3 regions of the Cupriavidus sp. SK-4 genome follow, and region 1 is predicted to be linked to each of the others. Evidence: predicted binding sites of a transcription regulator. Region 1 holds the regulator's gene; each other region holds the start of a gene.
The links. Region 1 encodes HrcA, which represses chaperone genes, less so after heat shock. Its sites were predicted from a motif close to TTAGCACTCNNNNNNNNNGAGTGCTAA; they were not measured.
Positions count from the first base shown of each region.

Region 1 (5,571 bases):
GGCTCACGCCGGCATGGCCGGCGACCAGGAATTCGACCTGCTCCAGCCCGTGGCTCTGGCCTTCGTCGAGCGCATTGAGCGCGGCGACAAAGCTGCCGCCAGCCATCGACAGGCCCTGCATGGCGTCGGTGACCGCGGCGGACAGCGCCTGCGCGGCCTGCTTGCGGGCGTGGCTGAGATGCTGCGCCAGGGTCAGGTAGGCGGCCTTGGCCGCGGCCTCGCGCGCCATCACCTTGTTCAGGTCCTGCGCGGCCTGCAGGTCGTCCAGCTGCTGGCGGCGTGCCACCAGCTCGTCGGGCAGCTGCTCGGGCGGCAGGCGGTACTTGCGCGCGGTGGCGTGCAGCGCCTGCATGCGTTCGTCCACCGCCTGCAGCCGCTCGGGATCGAGTTCGAGCCGGTCGACATAGCGCGTGAGCGAGTGCGCGGCTTCCTCGGCCTGCATCTGCGCAGGCTCGAGCGCGGCCAGCACGTCGCGCAGCGCGCCATCGACATCGGCCAGCTGCTGCAGCTTGTGCACGATGGTATTCAGTGCCGACAGCACCGAGCCGTCGGCCTCGGACAGTGCGTCGAGCGCGGCGCGGCTGCCGTCGATCAGGCCGGCGGCATGCGACAGCCGGTTGTACTCGGCCTGGATCTCTTCCCATTCGCCCGGCTGCGGGTTGAGCTTGTCCAGTTCGCCGACCTGCCATTCCAGCCGTTCGCGTTCGAGCTGCATCTCGCGCGACTGGTGTTCCACCGCCTCGCGCTGGCGCACGCAGGCACGCCAGGCGCGCCAGGCCTCGGCCACCGCGCCGGCCTGCTGGGTGAGGCCGGCGTGGGCGTCGAACAGCAGCCGCTGCGCATCGGGGCGCAGCAGCAGCTGGTGCGCGTGCTGGCCGTGGATGTCGACCAGCTGGTCGCCGACTTCGCGCAGTTGCGCCAGGGTGGCGGCGGCGCCGTTGATAAAGGCCTTGCTGCGGCCCCCGGCATCGACCGTGCGGCGCAGCAGCACGGTATGCACGCCGTCTTCCGCTTCGCTGTTGAGCTCGCGCTCGGCCAGCCAGGCATCCAGTGCCGGGTGGGTCGAGAAGGTGGCGCTGACGCTGGCGCGCGGGGCGCCTTCGCGCACCACGCCGGCATCGGCGCGTTCGCCCAGCACCAGCGCCAGGGCATCGATCAGGATGGATTTGCCGGCGCCGGTCTCGCCGGTGAAGACGGTGAAGCCAGTGGTGAAGTCCAGGTCGAGCGTATCGACGATGACGAAATCGCGGATGGACAGGCTGCGCAGCATCGTGGCGTTGGAGGTAGTCGGTCCGATGGGTTCGGGATCAGGCTCAAGGGGCGGCTTGATACTGGCTCAGAGGCGGTTGTCTTCGGACGGGTACTCGTGCCAGTGCAGCTTCTTGCGCAGCGTGGCGTAGTAGTTGTAGCCGACCGGGTGCAGCAGGTTGATGGTCTTTTCGGAGCGCCGCACCACGATGCGGTCGCCCGGCAGCAGCGAGGTCAGCGACTGCATGTCGAAGTTGACGCTGGCGTCGCGCGCGCTGGCCACTTCGATGGTGACCTCGGCGTCGTGCGGCAGCACGATCGGGCGGTTGGACAGCGCGTGTGGGGCAATCGGCACCAGCACCACGCCCGACAGCGTCGGGTGCAGGATCGGGCCGCCGGCGGACAGCGCGTAGGCGGTGGATCCGGTGGTGGTCGACACGATCAGGCCGTCCGAGCGCTGGTTGTACATGAAGTGGCCGTCCACCGACACCGCCAGTTCGACCATGCCGGAGATGCCCGAGCGGTTCACCACCACGTCGTTCAGGGCCAGCGCGGAGAAGATGTCCATGTCGTCGCGCACCACGCGCGATTCCAGCAGCAGGCGGGTCTCGGCCTCATAGCGGCCGTCGAGCATGTCGGGCAGCACGGTGTGCGCGTCTTCCAGCGCGATGTCGGTCATGAAGCCCAGCCGCCCGTGGTTGACGCCGATCAATGGCACGTCATAGCCGGCGAGCTGGCGGGCGATGCCCAGCAGCGTGCCGTCGCCGCCCAGCACCACGGCCACGTCGGCCTGCCGGCCGATCTCCTCGGCGGACAGGGCAGGGTAGGCGGTCAGCCCGGTGGCGAGCGAGGTTTCGCGCTCGAACACCACGTCCTGCCCGTTGCGCAGGATATAAGAGGCGATCTCCTCCAGCGGCCCTTCGATGCCGGCAGTGGAGTACCGGCCCACCAGGGCGACGGTCTTGAACGAAGTGCGCACGGCGCTGGCTTTCGGGGGGGCGGACATGCGTGGATTAGACCATACCGCCATGACGCTTGTCAGCAGGCGCCAGCGGGCGGGCCAGGCCGGCCGCCAGAAGGTCCAAAACTTGCGTAAAATCGGGGCATCATGGATGAACGCTCCAAAACGCTGCTCAAGACCCTGATCGAGCGCTATATTGCCGAAGGGCAGCCGGTCGGTTCCCGCACCTTGTCGAAATACTCGGGGCTGGACCTGTCGCCTGCGACGATTCGCAATGTGATGTCCGATCTGGAGGAAATGGGCTTTATTGCCAGTCCGCACACCTCGGCCGGCCGTATCCCGACCCCGCGCGGCTACCGGCTGTTCGTCGATTCGATGCTGACGGCCAAGCCGCTGGAGCGCAACGCCGACCTGGCCGAGCTGACCGGCCAGATCCAGGACCAGCTCGGCGGCCAGCAGCTGGGGCCGCAGCGCATGATCACGGCGGCGGCGCGCACGCTGTCCAACCTGTCGCACTTTGCCGGCGTGGTGATGACGCCGCGCCGTGCGCAGGCGTTCCGGCAGATCGAATTCATGCGGCTGTCGGACAAGCGCATCCTGCTGATCATCGTCAGCCCCGAGGGTGACGTGCAGAACCGCATCATCCAGACCGAGCTGTCGTACACGCCGGCCCAGCTGATCGAGGCGGCCAACTTCTTCAACTCGCACTATGCCGGCATGAGCTTCGACACGGTGCGCGGCCACCTGCGGGTGGAACTGCAGGACCTGCGCCGCGACATGTCGCAGCTGATGCAGGCCGCGGTCGAGGCCGGCAGCGTCACCGAGGACGAGGACGACGACCACGTCTTTATCAGCGGCGAGCGCAAGCTGCTGGAAGTGGAAGACCTGGCCTCCAGCATGGACAAGCTGCGGCGCCTGTTCGACGTGTTCGAGCACAAGACCAGCCTGCTGCAGCTGCTGGACGTGTCCAGCCATGCGCAGGGCGTGCAGATCTTTATCGGCGGCGAAAGCCGGCTGGTGCCGATCGAAGACATGGCGGTCATCACCGCCCCGTACGAGGTCGACGGCCAGATCGTCGGCACGCTCGGCGTGATCGGCCCCACGCGCATGGCGTATGAGCGCGTGATCCCCATCGTCGACATCACCGCGCGCTTGCTGTCCAGCGCCCTGAGCCAGAACTAGTGCAAACACTGGCTGGTCTGACAAGCGGCTCCATGCCTGCCGAGCGCGGCAATCGCCGGTGCGCCGCACCGGCGCCATCCCGGCACCGTGTCAACCCGGAAGCGACATGACGTTTTCTCCCGAACCGGCCTACCAGCACGGCCACGCGCCGCGCACGGCGATCCTGCTGGTCAACCTGGGCACCCCGGACGCTCCCACGCCCAAGGCGGTGGGGCGCTACCTGAAGGAATTCCTGTCCGATCCGCGCGTGGTCGAGATCCCGCGCGCGGCCTGGCTGCCCCTGCTGCACGGGGTGATCCTGCCGCTGCGTTCGCGCGCCTCGGCGCTGAAATACGAATCGATCTGGCTGCGCGAGGCCCATATGACGGGCTCTCCGCTGCTGGTCTACAGCGAGCGCCAGGCCCACGCGCTGCAGCGGCTGCTGAACCAGCACGGCCATGAAGTGACGGTCGCGTGCGCAATGCGCTATGGCAACCCGTCGATCGCCTCGGTGCTGGAGGCGCTGCGCCGGCAGGGCTGCGAGCAGGTGCTGGTGCTGCCGATGTATCCGCAGTACTCGGGCACCACCACGGCCACGGCCTTCGACGAGGTGTTCCGGGTGCTGGGCCAGTGGCGCAACCAGCCCGAGCTGCGGCTGGTCAAGCACTTCCACGACCATCCGGCCTATATCTCGGCGCTGCACCAGCAGGTCGGCGCCTATTGGGCGCGCCACGGCATGCCGGACTTTGCCCGCGGCGACAAGCTGATCCTGTCGTTCCACGGCGTGCCGCGGCGCACGCTGGAGCTGGGCGACCCCTACCACTGCGAATGCCTGAAGACCGGCCGGCTGCTGGGCGAGGCGCTGGGCCTGCAGCCTGGCCAGTATCAGGTGACGTTCCAGTCTCGTTTTGGCAAGGCGGAATGGCTGCAGCCGTACACCGCGCCGACGCTGGCCGAACTGGGCAAGGTCGGCGCAGGCCGGGTCGACGTCTTCTGCCCGGGCTTTCCGGCCGACTGCATCGAGACCCTGGAGGAAATCGCCATGGAAGGGCAGACCGAGTTCAAGGTCGCGGGCGGCAAGGATTTCCACTTCATCCCGTGCCTGAATGATGCCGATCCGTGGGTCGCGGCCATGGCCGAGATCGCGCTGCAGCACCTGCAGGGCTGGCCGCTGGCCACGCCGCATCCGCACGAACTGGAAGCACGGCGCACGCGCGCCCAGACCCGGGGAGCGGCGGCATGAACGTTGACTTTGAGCCGGATGCGCGCCAGCGCATCGACAAATGGCTGTGGTGCGCGCGCTTCTTCAAGACGCGCTCGCTGGCGGCCGAAGCGGTCGAGCGCAGCAAGGTAACCGTCAACGGCCAGCCATGCAAGAACTCGCGCGAGGTGAAGCCCGGCGACATGGTGGTGCTGGAAGCCCACCAGCAGCACTGGGAACTGGTGGTGAAAGGCATCGCCCCGGCGCGCGGGCCGGCGCCGGTGGCGCAGACGCTGTACGAGGAAAGTGCCGAAAGCCAGTCGCGCCGGCTGGCCGATGCCGAGCGCCGGCGCCTGCAGCCGGAGCCGTCCGCGCAGATCCAGGGGCGCCCGACCAAGCGGGACCGGCGCCGCATCGACCACCTGAAGAGCTGAAATGACAACGCGGCGGCACCGGGAAGCTCCGGCGCCGCCGCGCGCTTGGATCGGGTCAGGTGGCGCTTATTCCTGCGTGACTTCCTGGCTGACGATAGGGACGATGTAGTGCTTGAACACCGCCTTGCCGCTGCCATACTCCGTATCGCGCGGGGTGAATGCGCCGGAAAGGCAGATAAAGACGGTCATGACCGCCAATGCGGCCACAAGGCAGAGTGTCACGACTGGCAGCTTATGCATGGCCAACCTTTCGGAAGAGGCACAAAGATGAACCATCTCCAGGACCCCCGGCATTTTTATCATTTTTATTACTGAGAATCTTAGTGATTGCGATGCAGCAAAGCAATAAGGCGTCGATTGCATATGCCTGGCCTTTGTAACCGTGTGTTTCCGCGTCACGCCAGCGCCACTCTTGAAAACCTGCGCCTTGCCACCACCTGCACGGAACACGCGCCGATTTACCACCCGCGGCCAGGCCCACGGCGGGCCGCGACAATGCATTGATACGGATCGACATGGAAGAACAGAAGCAGACGCCAACCACCCAGACGCCTACGCCCGCGGGC
Region 1 covers NZ_JFJW01000100.1:67,531-73,101, reverse strand. Annotated here, with positions in the region: gene recN (DNA repair protein RecN) at 1-1,270, opposite strand, end outside; gene CF68_RS22260 (NAD kinase) at 1,337-2,254, opposite strand; gene hrcA (heat-inducible transcriptional repressor HrcA) at 2,357-3,391, shown strand; gene hemH (ferrochelatase) at 3,498-4,613, shown strand; gene CF68_RS22245 (RNA-binding S4 domain-containing protein) at 4,610-5,005, shown strand; gene CF68_RS37760 (hypothetical protein) at 5,072-5,245, opposite strand; gene grpE (nucleotide exchange factor GrpE) at 5,521-5,571, shown strand, end outside.

Region 2 (5,571 bases), on a different contig from region 1:
GCAACTATTCGGACGAGCTGGCGCAGCGCACCTTCCGCTTCTCGATCCTGTACCTGTCGCTGCTGTTCGCCGCGCTGCTGGTCGATCACTACTTCAAGTTCGTGCCGCAGGTCTGACCTGTGGCCCATCGGCTGCGGCATCTTGTCGCGGCCGGCGCAGCGTGGCGGCACGATCGGCGATACTGCGTGATGTCGCCGCCCTCCGGTGCCGCTGTTCCCTCCCACCCCTGACCGGTTTCCGCCGCATGCCCCGCCTAAGCCCCGCCTCCGGCCTGTTCGCCGCCTTCCGCCGCTTTTCCCTGCTGGCCGCGCTTGCGCTGGCCGTGGCTGCCTGCGGGCAGCAGAAGGCCTCGTTCCGCAATGTCGACATCACCGGCGCGGCGGACTTCGGCAAGGACTTCTCGCTGACCGACCATCACGGCAAGGTGCGCACCATCGCCGACTTCAAGGGCAAGGCGGTGGTGATGTTCTTCGGCTACACCCACTGCCCGGACGTGTGCCCGACGACGATGGCAGAACTGAAGGCGGTGATGGAGAAACTGGGCCCGGACGCCGACCGCGTGCAGGTGCTGTTTGTCACGGTCGACCCGGAACGCGACACGCAGGCGCTGCTGGCCCAGTACGTGCCGGCCTTTGATGCGCGCTTCCTGGGGCTGCGCCCGGCCGACGAAGCCGCACTGCAGAAGCTGACCAAGGACTTCAAGGTGTTCTACGCCAAGGTGCCGGGCAGCTCCCCGAACAACTACACGGTGGACCACTCCGCGGGCAGCTATGTGTTCGACCCGGAGGGCAAGCTGCGGCTGTTCATCCGCCACGGCCAGGGTCCGGATCCGATCGCGCACGACCTGAAACAGCTGCTGTCGTGACGTGAAAGGGAGGGAAGGGGTGCGGCATAACGTCGCACTCACCTCCTCGCAGGCAACAAAAAGGCCGGTCCAGTGGACCGGCCTTTTGCATGGCTGGGGGAGAGCGGATCAGGCGAACGCCTGCAGCGCCCCCTTCATCTTCTTCATGGCCGCAGCCTCGATCTGGCGGATGCGCTCGGCCGAGACGCCGAACTCGTCAGCCAGCTCATGCAGCGTGGAGCCGCCCGAGCCGTCGTCCTCGACGTGCAGCCAGCGCGCCTCGATGATGCGGCGGCTGCGTTCGTCCAGCTTGCCCAGCGCCTCTTCCAGGCCCTCGACCTGCATGCGGTCGTGGCGCTTGGCTTCCAGCACGCGGGTGGGCTCGTTGTGGTTGTCAGCCAGGTAGGCGATGGGGGCGAATTCCTCCTCGCCGTCGTCGATCTGGCCTTCCAGCGCCAGGTCGCCGCCCGACAGGCGGGTTTCCATCTCCATCACTTCTTCGGGCTTGACGTTCAGCTCGCGCGCCACGGCCTCGACCTGCTCCGGCGTGAACGTGTGCGCACCCTGCTTGTGGCTGCGCAGATTGAAGAACAGCTTGCGCTGGGCCTTGGTGGTGGCCACCTTGACCATGCGCCAGTTCTTCAGCACGTATTCATGGATCTCCGCCTTGATCCAGTGCATCGCGTACGACACCAGGCGCACGCCCTGATCGGGGTCGAAGCGCTTCACGGCCTTCATCAGGCCGATATTGCCTTCCTGGATCAGGTCGGCGTGGGGCAGGCCGTAGCCCAGGTACTGGCGGGCGATCGACACCACCAGGCGCAGGTGGGACATCACCATCTGGCGGGCGGCATCAACGGAATCGTGGTCGCGGAGCTCGCGCGCCAGGCGCTGCTCTTCCTCCGCGGTCAACAGCGGAATCCGGTGGACAGCCTGGATATAGCTGTCGAGGTTGCCAACGGTGGCCGGGAAGGTCAGCGCAAAGCTGCCCGTGCTCCGGGGTGCCGTCGGCAGACGGTTATTCAGGGTTTGGTCGGCAGACAAGACTGCGTTCACTCAATGGCTCCTTTCGCATCCGGCGGTTCGGTTGCCGGGGTGCCGCGCCTCTTGGGTCGGCGGCACTGCAACACATATTAGCACTCAGGCCGGGTGAGTGCTAATTGGAGTCCCGATGGCCGTGATAGTTCCACTCGATTGGTCATGCGAATGGCATAGCTACATACCGCTTCGAGCGGCGGGAACGATACCCACGGTTCGGCGCACTGGATGTTAGAGCGGTGCGGGGCACGGGGGTTCTGCCCGCTGCTGCAATGATTTGTTGCAGCAGCGGCTACACTCGACCCAACTGCGGCGCGCTGGCATCCTTGCGAGCCTCTCTCATTCCACCGGAGGAGTTATGTCTGCTATCGAACACTTGCTCAAGCCGCATGTGCGCGACCTGGGCGATTTTACCGTGCGCCGGCTGTTGCCCGCCGCCGCCACCCAGACCGTCGGGCCGTTTATCTTCTTCGACCATATGGGGCCGGTGCAGCTGCCGCCGGGCGCCGGCGCCGACGTGCGTCCACATCCACATATCGGGCTGGCCACGGTCACCTACCTGTTCGAGGGCGAGATCATCCACCGCGACAGCCTGGGCAGCGACCAGGCGATCCGCCCGGGCGACGTCAACTGGATGACCGCCGGGCACGGCATCGTGCACTCGGAACGCTCGCCCGAGCATGTGCGCCCCGCCGGTGCCCGCCTGCACGGCATCCAGACCTGGGTGGCACTGCCGCAGGAGCATGAGGGTGCCGAGCCGTCCTTCTTCCACCATCCCGCCGCCACGCTGCCGCAGATCGAGCGGCCGGGCGTGCGCATGGTGGTGATTGCGGGCGATGCCTTTGGCCAGGTCTCTCCGGTCAAGGTCTTCAGCCGCACCCTCTACGTGGCGATCGAGCTGGATGCGGGCGCGAGCGTGGAGATCCCGGCCGATCATGCCGAGCGGGGCATCTATCCAGTCGATGGCGCGGTGGCGCTCGACGGCGAGCCGCTGCCGGCCGAGCATATGGTGGTGCTCACGCCGGGCCTGCCCGCGACGCTGACGGCCACGACGCCGTCGCGCGTGATGCTGCTGGGCGGCGACCCGACCGACGGGCACCGCTTTATCTACTGGAATTTCGTTGCCAGCAGCAAGATGGCGATCGAAGCCGCCGCCCAGCGCTGGGAGGACGATCAGTTCCCGCACGTGCCGGGCGAGACCGAGCGCATCCCGCTGCCCCCGCGCAAGCCCTGACAGCGGTCCCAGGGGCTGGCTCAGAGCGGGCTGGCCCAGGTCACGTGGGTGCCTTGCCGCAGGCATTCGCGGATGGCCTCGACCTGGATCGCGATCGGTGCCGGCACCGGCGCCGCGCCGTCCAGCACGCGCCGGATCCAGGCCACGGTCTGGCCGGCGTCGCTGCCGGGCGGCAGTTCAGGCACTTCGGCCAGCGAACCCACGGCCGGATCGACCAGCGTCTGCTGGTGCCCCTCATGCAGCCAGTCGATGCGGCTGGTGCGGCGCGCATCGGCCACCACTTCGCCCTCGGTGCCGCGTGCCAGCAGCACGTTGGCGGGTTCGTGCGAGAAGTAGTCGGTCAGCGTCTCGCGGTATTCGGGGTGGGTGTAGCTGTACAGGCGCAATCCTTCCGCGGGCGAATGCTCGCCCACTGGCTGCAGCATCTTGGCCACCGTATGCGACGAATTGCGCAAGCCGATCACGGTGCGCCGCTCCAGCAGCTGCGACAGCCCGGGCGACAGCACATCCACCGGCAGTACCGCCAGCGGCCCGAGGTCGCCACCCTCGCGCAGGCGTGCCGAAGCCTCGCCGGTAGTCGCGCACAAGGGCACGCCCAGCGCCTCGAACAGCGTCATGCTGGTCACGCGGCCATTGAACAGGCGCGTGCCGTGCACCAGCACGGGAACATCTTCGCGCGCCAGCAGCAGCGCCAGCAGCGGCACCAGGTTGGGTTGCTTGCGCGCGCCGTTGTAGCTGGGGATCACTACTACCTGCCGGTCAGGCGGCGCCGGCAGCGGCTGGCAGTGCGCATGGGCGGCTTCCAGCATGCCGGCCAGCTCATGCGGGGCCTCGCCCTTGATGCGGTAGGCCATCAGGATGGCGCCAAGCTCCAGGTCCGAGACGCGCCCGGCCAGCATGGCGTCGAACAAGGCCTGCGCGTCTTCTCGTGGCAGCGCCCGCGCGCCGTTGACGCCGCGGCCGATCTCCTTGATATAGCGGGCAGCAGGGAAGGACGTGGCTGGCGTGGTCATGGCGGCGTGGGGGTAGTCTGTTCTGGGTTCATGATAGCGGAGCCAAGCCGCCGCGCCCACCGCCGCCGGTCACCGCGCATCGCCTCCTGAGGACACTACGCGGCTTCCTGCAGCGCCGGGTTGCGCTGCTTGCGGTAGAGGAAGTCCAGCACTGCGGTGCGGCAGGCGTGGTAGGCCTTGTCGTCGGCCAGCGCGACGCGGTCGCGCGGGCGCGGCAGGCCCACCTTCAGGATCTCGCCGATGGTGGCGGCCGGGCCATTGGTCATCATCACGATGCGGTCGGCCAGCAGCACGGCCTCGTCGACATCGTGGGTCACCATCACCACGGTGCTGCGCGTGCGCGCCACGATCTTGATCAGCTCGTCCTGCAGGTGCGCGCGCGTGAGCGCATCGAGCGCGCCGAAGGGCTCGTCCATCAGCAGCACCTTGGGCGCCATCGCCAGCGCGCGGGCAATGCCCACGCGCTGCTTCATGCCGCCGGAGATCTCATGCGGATACTTGTTCTCGGCGTGCGTCAGGCCCACCAGCGCCAGCGTGTCGTGCGTGCGCGCCTTGAGCTGCGGCTTGCTCTCGCTGGCGGCGAAGACGCGCTCCACGCCCAGGTAGACGTTCTCGAAGCACGTCAGCCACGGCAGCAGCGAATGGTTCTGGAACACCACCGCGCGCTCCGGACCCGGCCCGGCGATCTCGCGCCCGGCGCAGATCAGCGCGCCGGTGGTGGGCGTGGCCAGGCCCGCGACCAGGTTCAGCAGCGTGGACTTGCCACAGCCGGAATGGCCGATCAGCGTGATGAACTCGCCCTCGGCGATATGCAGGTTGATATCGCGCAGGGCGACGAACGGGCCCTTGCGGGTCTTAAAGGTCTGGCCGACGTTTTCGATGCTGACGAACTTGTCCATGGCGATTCTCCCCGCGTATCAGTTGGTGCCGTAGCTGAAGCGCCGGGCCAGCGCCAGCAGCGCGTGCTCGAGCAGCAGCCCGATGATGCCGATCACGAAGATCGCGATCACGATGTGCTCGACCTTCAGGTTGTTCCATTCGTCCCACAGCCAGAAGCCGATGCCGGTGCCGCCGGTCAGCATCTCGGCCGCGACGATCACCAGCCACGCGGTGCCGATCGACAGCCGCACGCCGGTCAGCATGTAGGGCAGCACCGCGGGGAACAGCACCCGCGTGAACACCTTCCATTCCGACAGGTCCAGCACGCGCGCCACGTTCAGGTAGTCCTGCGGCACGCGCGTGACGCCGACCGCGGTATTGATCACCATCGGCCAGATCGAGCAGATAAAGATCGCCCAGATCGCGGCCGGGTTGGCGGCCTTGAACAGCAGCAGGCCGATCGGCAGCCAGGCCAGCGGCGAGACCGGGCGCAGCAGGCTGATCACCGGCGCGGTCATCGCGTTCAGGAAAGCAAAGCGCCCGATCAGGAAGCCGGCCGGGAT
Region 2 covers NZ_JFJW01000098.1:28,605-34,175, forward strand. Annotated here, with positions in the region: gene cyoE (heme o synthase) at 1-116, shown strand, start outside; gene CF68_RS21185 (SCO family protein) at 245-865, shown strand; gene rpoH (RNA polymerase sigma factor RpoH) at 974-1,900, opposite strand; gene CF68_RS21195 (pirin family protein) at 2,241-3,116, shown strand; gene ybiB (DNA-binding protein YbiB) at 3,137-4,129, opposite strand; gene CF68_RS21205 (ABC transporter ATP-binding protein) at 4,225-5,028, opposite strand; gene ntrB (nitrate ABC transporter permease) at 5,047-5,571, opposite strand, start outside.
Region 2: the regulator HrcA is predicted to act here: its motif matches at 1,978-2,004, upstream of rpoH (RNA polymerase sigma factor RpoH).

Region 3 (5,571 bases), on a different contig from region 1:
TGCGGGTGACCTTGGTCGGGTCCAGCACGCCCATTTCCACCAGGTCGCCGTACTCGCCCGAAGCCGCGTTGTAGCCGTAGTTGCCCTTGCCTTCGATAACCTTGGCAACGACCACCGAAGCTTCTTCACCGGCGTTCAGCACGATCTGGCGCAGCGGCTCTTCCATGGCGCGCAGCACGATCTTGATACCGGCGTTCTGGTCGGCGTTTTCGCCGGTCAGTGCCGAGATCGCAGCGCGGGCACGCAGCAGGGCCACACCACCGCCGGGGACGATGCCTTCTTCCACCGCAGCGCGGGTGGCGTGCAGGGCGTCTTCCACGCGGGCCTTCTTTTCCTTCATTTCGACTTCGGTGGCAGCGCCAACCTTGATCACGGCAACACCGCCGGCCAGCTTGGCCACGCGCTCTTGCAGCTTCTCACGGTCGTAGTCCGAGGTCGCTTCTTCGATCTGGGCGCGGATTTGCTTGACGCGGCCTTCGATCGCAGCTGCGTCGCCGGCGCCGTCGATGATGATGGTGTTTTCCTTGCCGATCTCGATGCGCTTGGCCTGGCCCAGGTCGTTCAGGCCAGCCTTTTCCAGCGTCAGGCCGATTTCTTCAGCGATGACAGTGCCACCGGTCAGGATGGCGATGTCTTCCAGCATGGCCTTGCGGCGGTCGCCGAAGCCCGGGGCCTTGACGGCGGCGGTCTTCAGGATGCCACGGATGTTGTTGACCACCAGGGTCGCCAGGGCTTCGCCCTCGACGTCTTCAGCGATGATCAGCAGCGGGCGGCCGGCCTTGGCCACTTGCTCCAGCACCGGCAGCAGGTCGCGGATGTTCGAGACCTTCTTGTCGAACAGCAGCACGAACGGGCTGTCCAGCTGGACAACTTGCTTTTCCGGGTTGTTGATGAAGTACGGCGACAGGTAGCCGCGGTCGAACTGCATGCCTTCCACGACTTCCAGCTCGTCGGCCAGCGACTTGCCGTCTTCAACCGTGATCACGCCTTCCTTGCCGACCTTGTCCATGGCTTCGGCAATGCGCTCACCGATGGAGGTGTCGCTGTTGGCCGAGATCGCGCCAACCTGGGCGATTTCCTTGCTGGTGGTGGTGGGCTTGCTGACCTTCTTCAGCTCTTCCACGGCGGCGGCAACAGCCTTGTCGATGCCGCGCTTCAGGTCCATCGGGTTCATGCCGGCGGCAACGAACTTCATGCCTTCGCGCACGATCGACTGGGCCAGCACGGTTGCGGTGGTGGTACCGTCACCGGCGTTGTCGCTGGTCTTGGAAGCAACTTCCTTGACCATCTGGGCGCCCATGTTCTGCAGCTTGTCCTTCAGCTCGATTTCCTTGGCCACGGACACGCCGTCCTTGGTCACGGTCGGGCCGCCGAAGCTGCGCTCCAGCACCACGTTGCGGCCCTTCGGGCCCAGGGTCACCTTGACTGCGTTGGCGAGGATGTTCACGCCTTCGACCATCTTGGCACGTGCGGCGTCGCCGAACACTACGTCTTTAGCTGCCATTCTTGAATCTCCTGAAATCTGTACGGGTGGCGGTCAGTTGGTGAATTACTTGTTCACCACGGCCATGATGTCTTCTTCGCGCATGACCAGCAGTTCCTGGCCTTCCACCTTCACGGCTTGGCCGGCGTACTTGCCGAACAGCACGCGGTCACCGACCTTGACGTCGAGGGCGATGTTGTTGCCCTTGTCATCCTTCTTGCCAGGACCGATTGCCAGCACTTCGCCTTGATCGGGCTTCTCGGCAGCGTTGTCGGGAATCACGATACCGGACGCGGTCTTGGTTTCGTTGTCCAGACGCTTCACGATCACGCGGTCGTGCAAAGGACGCAGATTCATACGGACTCCTAGATACAAAGTGAGTTTTTGATCACAAATCGGCCGGCTACCGAGGCGACGGCCGTCAGAAATGTTCAGGTGTCGCAGGAGGCTGTTAGCACTCACCCCTGACGAGTGCTAATTATAGGGACGGGGTAGGGGCATTTCAAGACGCGGGGGTGATGCGGGTTTTCCCGAGGGGCGGTTGATGCCTTGCGCGGCATGGGCTCCCGGCCGGCAACGACCCGCCTGTAGGAATAATCCCGGCACCCATTCGGGCGTGTGCCTGACAGCGCAACGTGGTGCCGCTACCTAGACTGGGCTTGTCGCCGCGCGCCCGTCTTGGCCGGATGTACGGCGTACGCCGCGCCGAGCGCTTCCGTTGCCGGCGCCTCCGACAGCGACTCTGGAGGTATTCCATGGATACGAAACAGCCCGCTCGCCTTACCCGAATCGCCAGCGTGATTGCCGCAGGCCTGGCTGGCCTCAGCTGCGCTGCTGCCATTGCCCAGACAACCGCCACCCCCGCTACCCCGGCCACGCCGGCAACCCCTGCTGCCCAGGGCATGCCCGCGACCCCGGCGATGCCGGCAACCTCTGCCACGCCGGCAAGCGGCCAGGGCGTGCCGCCCGGCATGACCCAGGTCGAACCGCCGAAGGACCCGCTGGTGGAACGCCGCGAGGCGCGCCAGAAGGCCGCCGCCGAGTACAAGGCCAAGAAGAAGGCGGCCAAGGGTGAGTACAAGGAAGAAGTCGGCGCTGCCAAGCAGGAGCGCAAGGTAGAGAACAAGGCAGCCGATGCAACGGCCAAGCAGGAAATGGCCGCACCAAAGCAATAGCGCCAGCCTTTGCACGACGGGTGGCCGGGATCAACCGGCCACCTGCTTTTTGCCAGACATACCCCTCCCGTTTGCCCTTCGGCAGCATCCAGACCCTGGCGGCTTGCAAGAGGCAGAATCGCGCCTAGACTCGATACGAGCGAGTCGCGCGCCTTTCTGCCCGGCTTGCCATCTGCGCCATGTCCGCCGCCCACCCATGCCACTGGTTTGCAGGCCTTCTCCTGTCCGGCCTGGTGGGCGCACTCAGCCTGTGCAGCACGTTTGCCGTAGCGCAGCAGAAGCCGGCGCCGGCGTCCGCGCCCGTTGCTGCCCCCGCGGCGAAAGCCGCAACCGGCAAGGCAGATGCCGCCAAACCGCGCGGCCTCAACCTGGCCAACAAGCCGCGCACGGGCGACTTCGACGTGATGGTCAACAGCCGCGTCATCCGCGTGCTGGTGCCTTACAGCCGCACCCTCTACTTCAGCGACAAAGGCCACGAGCGCGGAATTACCGCAGAACTGGTGCGGGAATTCGAGCGCTACCTGAACAAGACCTACGCCAGTCGACTGGGCAAGCGCCCGCTCACCATCATCATCATCCCCACCACGCGCGACCGCCTGCTGCCCGACCTGGCGGCGGGCCTGGGCGATATTGCCGCCGGCAACCTCACCGAGACCGAGGCACGGCTGAAGCTGGTCGACTTTGCCGCGCCGCGCGACCGCAAGCCAGTGCGCGAGCTGATCGTGACCGGCCCGAAGTCGCCGGCGCTGAAGAGCCTGGACGACCTGGCGGGCAAGACCGTCCATGTGCGCCGCGCGAGCAGCTACTACGATAGCCTGACTGCACTGAACAACCGCCTGCGCCAGTCCAGCAAGGCGCCGATGCAGCTGGTGCTGCTGCCCGACGCGCTTGAAGACGAAGACGTGCTCGAGATGGTGAATGCGGGCCTGCTGGAGATCGTCGTGGTCGACGACTGGAAGGCCGCAATGTGGGCGCAGATCCTGCCTGATATCAAGGTGCGCCAGGACCTGGCGGTGCGCGAAGGCGGCTATGTCGGCTGGGCGTTCCGCAAGGACAGCCCGCAGTTGCGGCAAGTGATCGATGATTTCTATGTCAACCACGTCAGGAAGCACGGCGTGGCGGAATACCTGCTCAAGCAAACCATGCGCCGGGTCAAGCAGATCAAGAACAACACCGACGACGCGGAATACAAGCGCTTCCAGCAGACCGTTGCCTTCTTCGAGAAGTACGGCAAGGACTATGGCTTCGATCCGCTGATGCTGGCAGCACAAGGGTTCCAGGAATCCCAGCTCAACCAGAAGGCGCGCAGCCGCGTGGGCGCGGTCGGCATCATGCAGATCATGCCCGCCACCGGCAAGGAACTGAACGTGGGCAATATCCAGATGGTGGAGTCCAACATCCACGCCGGCGCCAAGTACATGGACCGGCTGATGTCGAAGTATTTCCCCGATGCGCACTTCTCGGAATCAGCGCGGCCGCTGTTCGCCTTTGCCAGCTACAACGCCGGGCCCGGCAATATCGCGAAGATGCGCAAGGAGGCTGCGGCGCGCGGGCTTGACCCCGACAAATGGTTCAACAATGTCGAGATCGTGGTGGCCGAGAAGATCGGCATCGAAACCACCACCTATGTGCGCAATATCTACAAGTACTACGCGGCCTACCGGCTCACGCAGGACCGGGAGGCCGCGCGTGAGCGGGCACTGAAGGAAGTCCGGAAGTAGCCAGCCGCTGGCGGGACGGCGGTGGAGGCGGGCCGCCGCAGCTTGCTGCCCGGCCACGTCGCATGGATCAGTCGGCCAGTCCGCTGGCGTCGATATAGCCCAGCGCCTCGGTCACGGCGCGGCGCGCCTTTAGCACGTAGCAAACGCGGCGCTCCTGGATCGACAGCGCCAGCACATCGGCCTGCACCAGCTCCAGGAATACATGGCTGGCGCGCGCCAGGCTCAGCCGTGCAACCTGCGCCAGGTCAGTGGCCGGCAGGCCCGCCTCGCCGGCATCCAGCAGCGCCCGGCAGATCCGGATTCGCGCGGGCTCGGTCATCAGCGCAAGGGTCAGCGTACTTTCCTGGGTCTCCATGGTCACACCTCGGTCTCCGGGCTCGCCCCCGGTCCGCGAAATGCGGCGGCCGGGCGGTGCTGGCGTAGTTTTCTTCCGCGCAGTTCTTCCCGCGCAGTTTTCCCCGTTCTACGCCGCTCACCGCGCAAACGCAATAGGGTGCAGCCACGCCTTGCGCGACACTGGTGCGATATTCCTACAGGCCCGAACCCCGCCGTCCCTCCCGGCGCCCCGCGCGCCGATGCACGACAAACAGCCACGCCGCCGCCAGCCCACTGCCCCAATGCAGACCATCGCTGACGCTGCGCAGCGTTTCGCCATTGAAGTAATACAGCCCATACCCGGTCGCCACCGTCACTGCCGTCGCCGCCGCAAACATGCCACCGGCAAGGCGGTTGTGTCGCCGCAGCCAGGCCGCGCGCATATGCGTGGGCCAGAGCGTGCCGAGCAGGAACAGCGCGGCGAAGGCGGCAGCGCCGTGCAGCTTCATGCTCCACGCCGTCCAGCCGAGCCACTGTGCCGGATCGGCATGCGCGGCACGCAAGGCCAGCGTCGGCAAGGCGGAGCCGAGCAGCAGCGCAGATACGACATAGAGCGCGAGACGGCGGCGCCGGCCGCGGCGGAAGGCGGGCGTGCGCGGATTGGCTGCCCTGGTCATGCCGGCCCCCGTCCACCGCTGCGGTACAGCAGCGCGCATGCACCGTGACGCGACAGCAATGGATGCTCCGGCGCAGCGTCAACCAGCACGACCTTGGCCAGCGCATCGGCCAGCATGCATTGCGGCGCGAGCACCGTGGCGCCGGCGCCGGGCAGCAGGCGCAGGCCGGTGCGGCGGTCGACGATGAGGGAGGCGGTGAG
Region 3 covers NZ_JFJW01000090.1:40,652-46,222, forward strand. Annotated here, with positions in the region: gene groL (chaperonin GroEL) at 1-1,504, opposite strand, end outside; gene groES (co-chaperone GroES) at 1,550-1,840, opposite strand; gene CF68_RS19625 (hypothetical protein) at 2,239-2,658, shown strand; gene CF68_RS19630 (transglycosylase SLT domain-containing protein) at 2,838-4,379, shown strand; gene CF68_RS19635 (hypothetical protein) at 4,447-4,734, opposite strand; gene CF68_RS19640 (hypothetical protein) at 4,910-5,371, opposite strand; gene CF68_RS19645 (FAD:protein FMN transferase) at 5,368-5,571, opposite strand, start outside.
Region 3: the regulator HrcA is predicted to act here: its motif matches at 1,935-1,961, upstream of groES (co-chaperone GroES).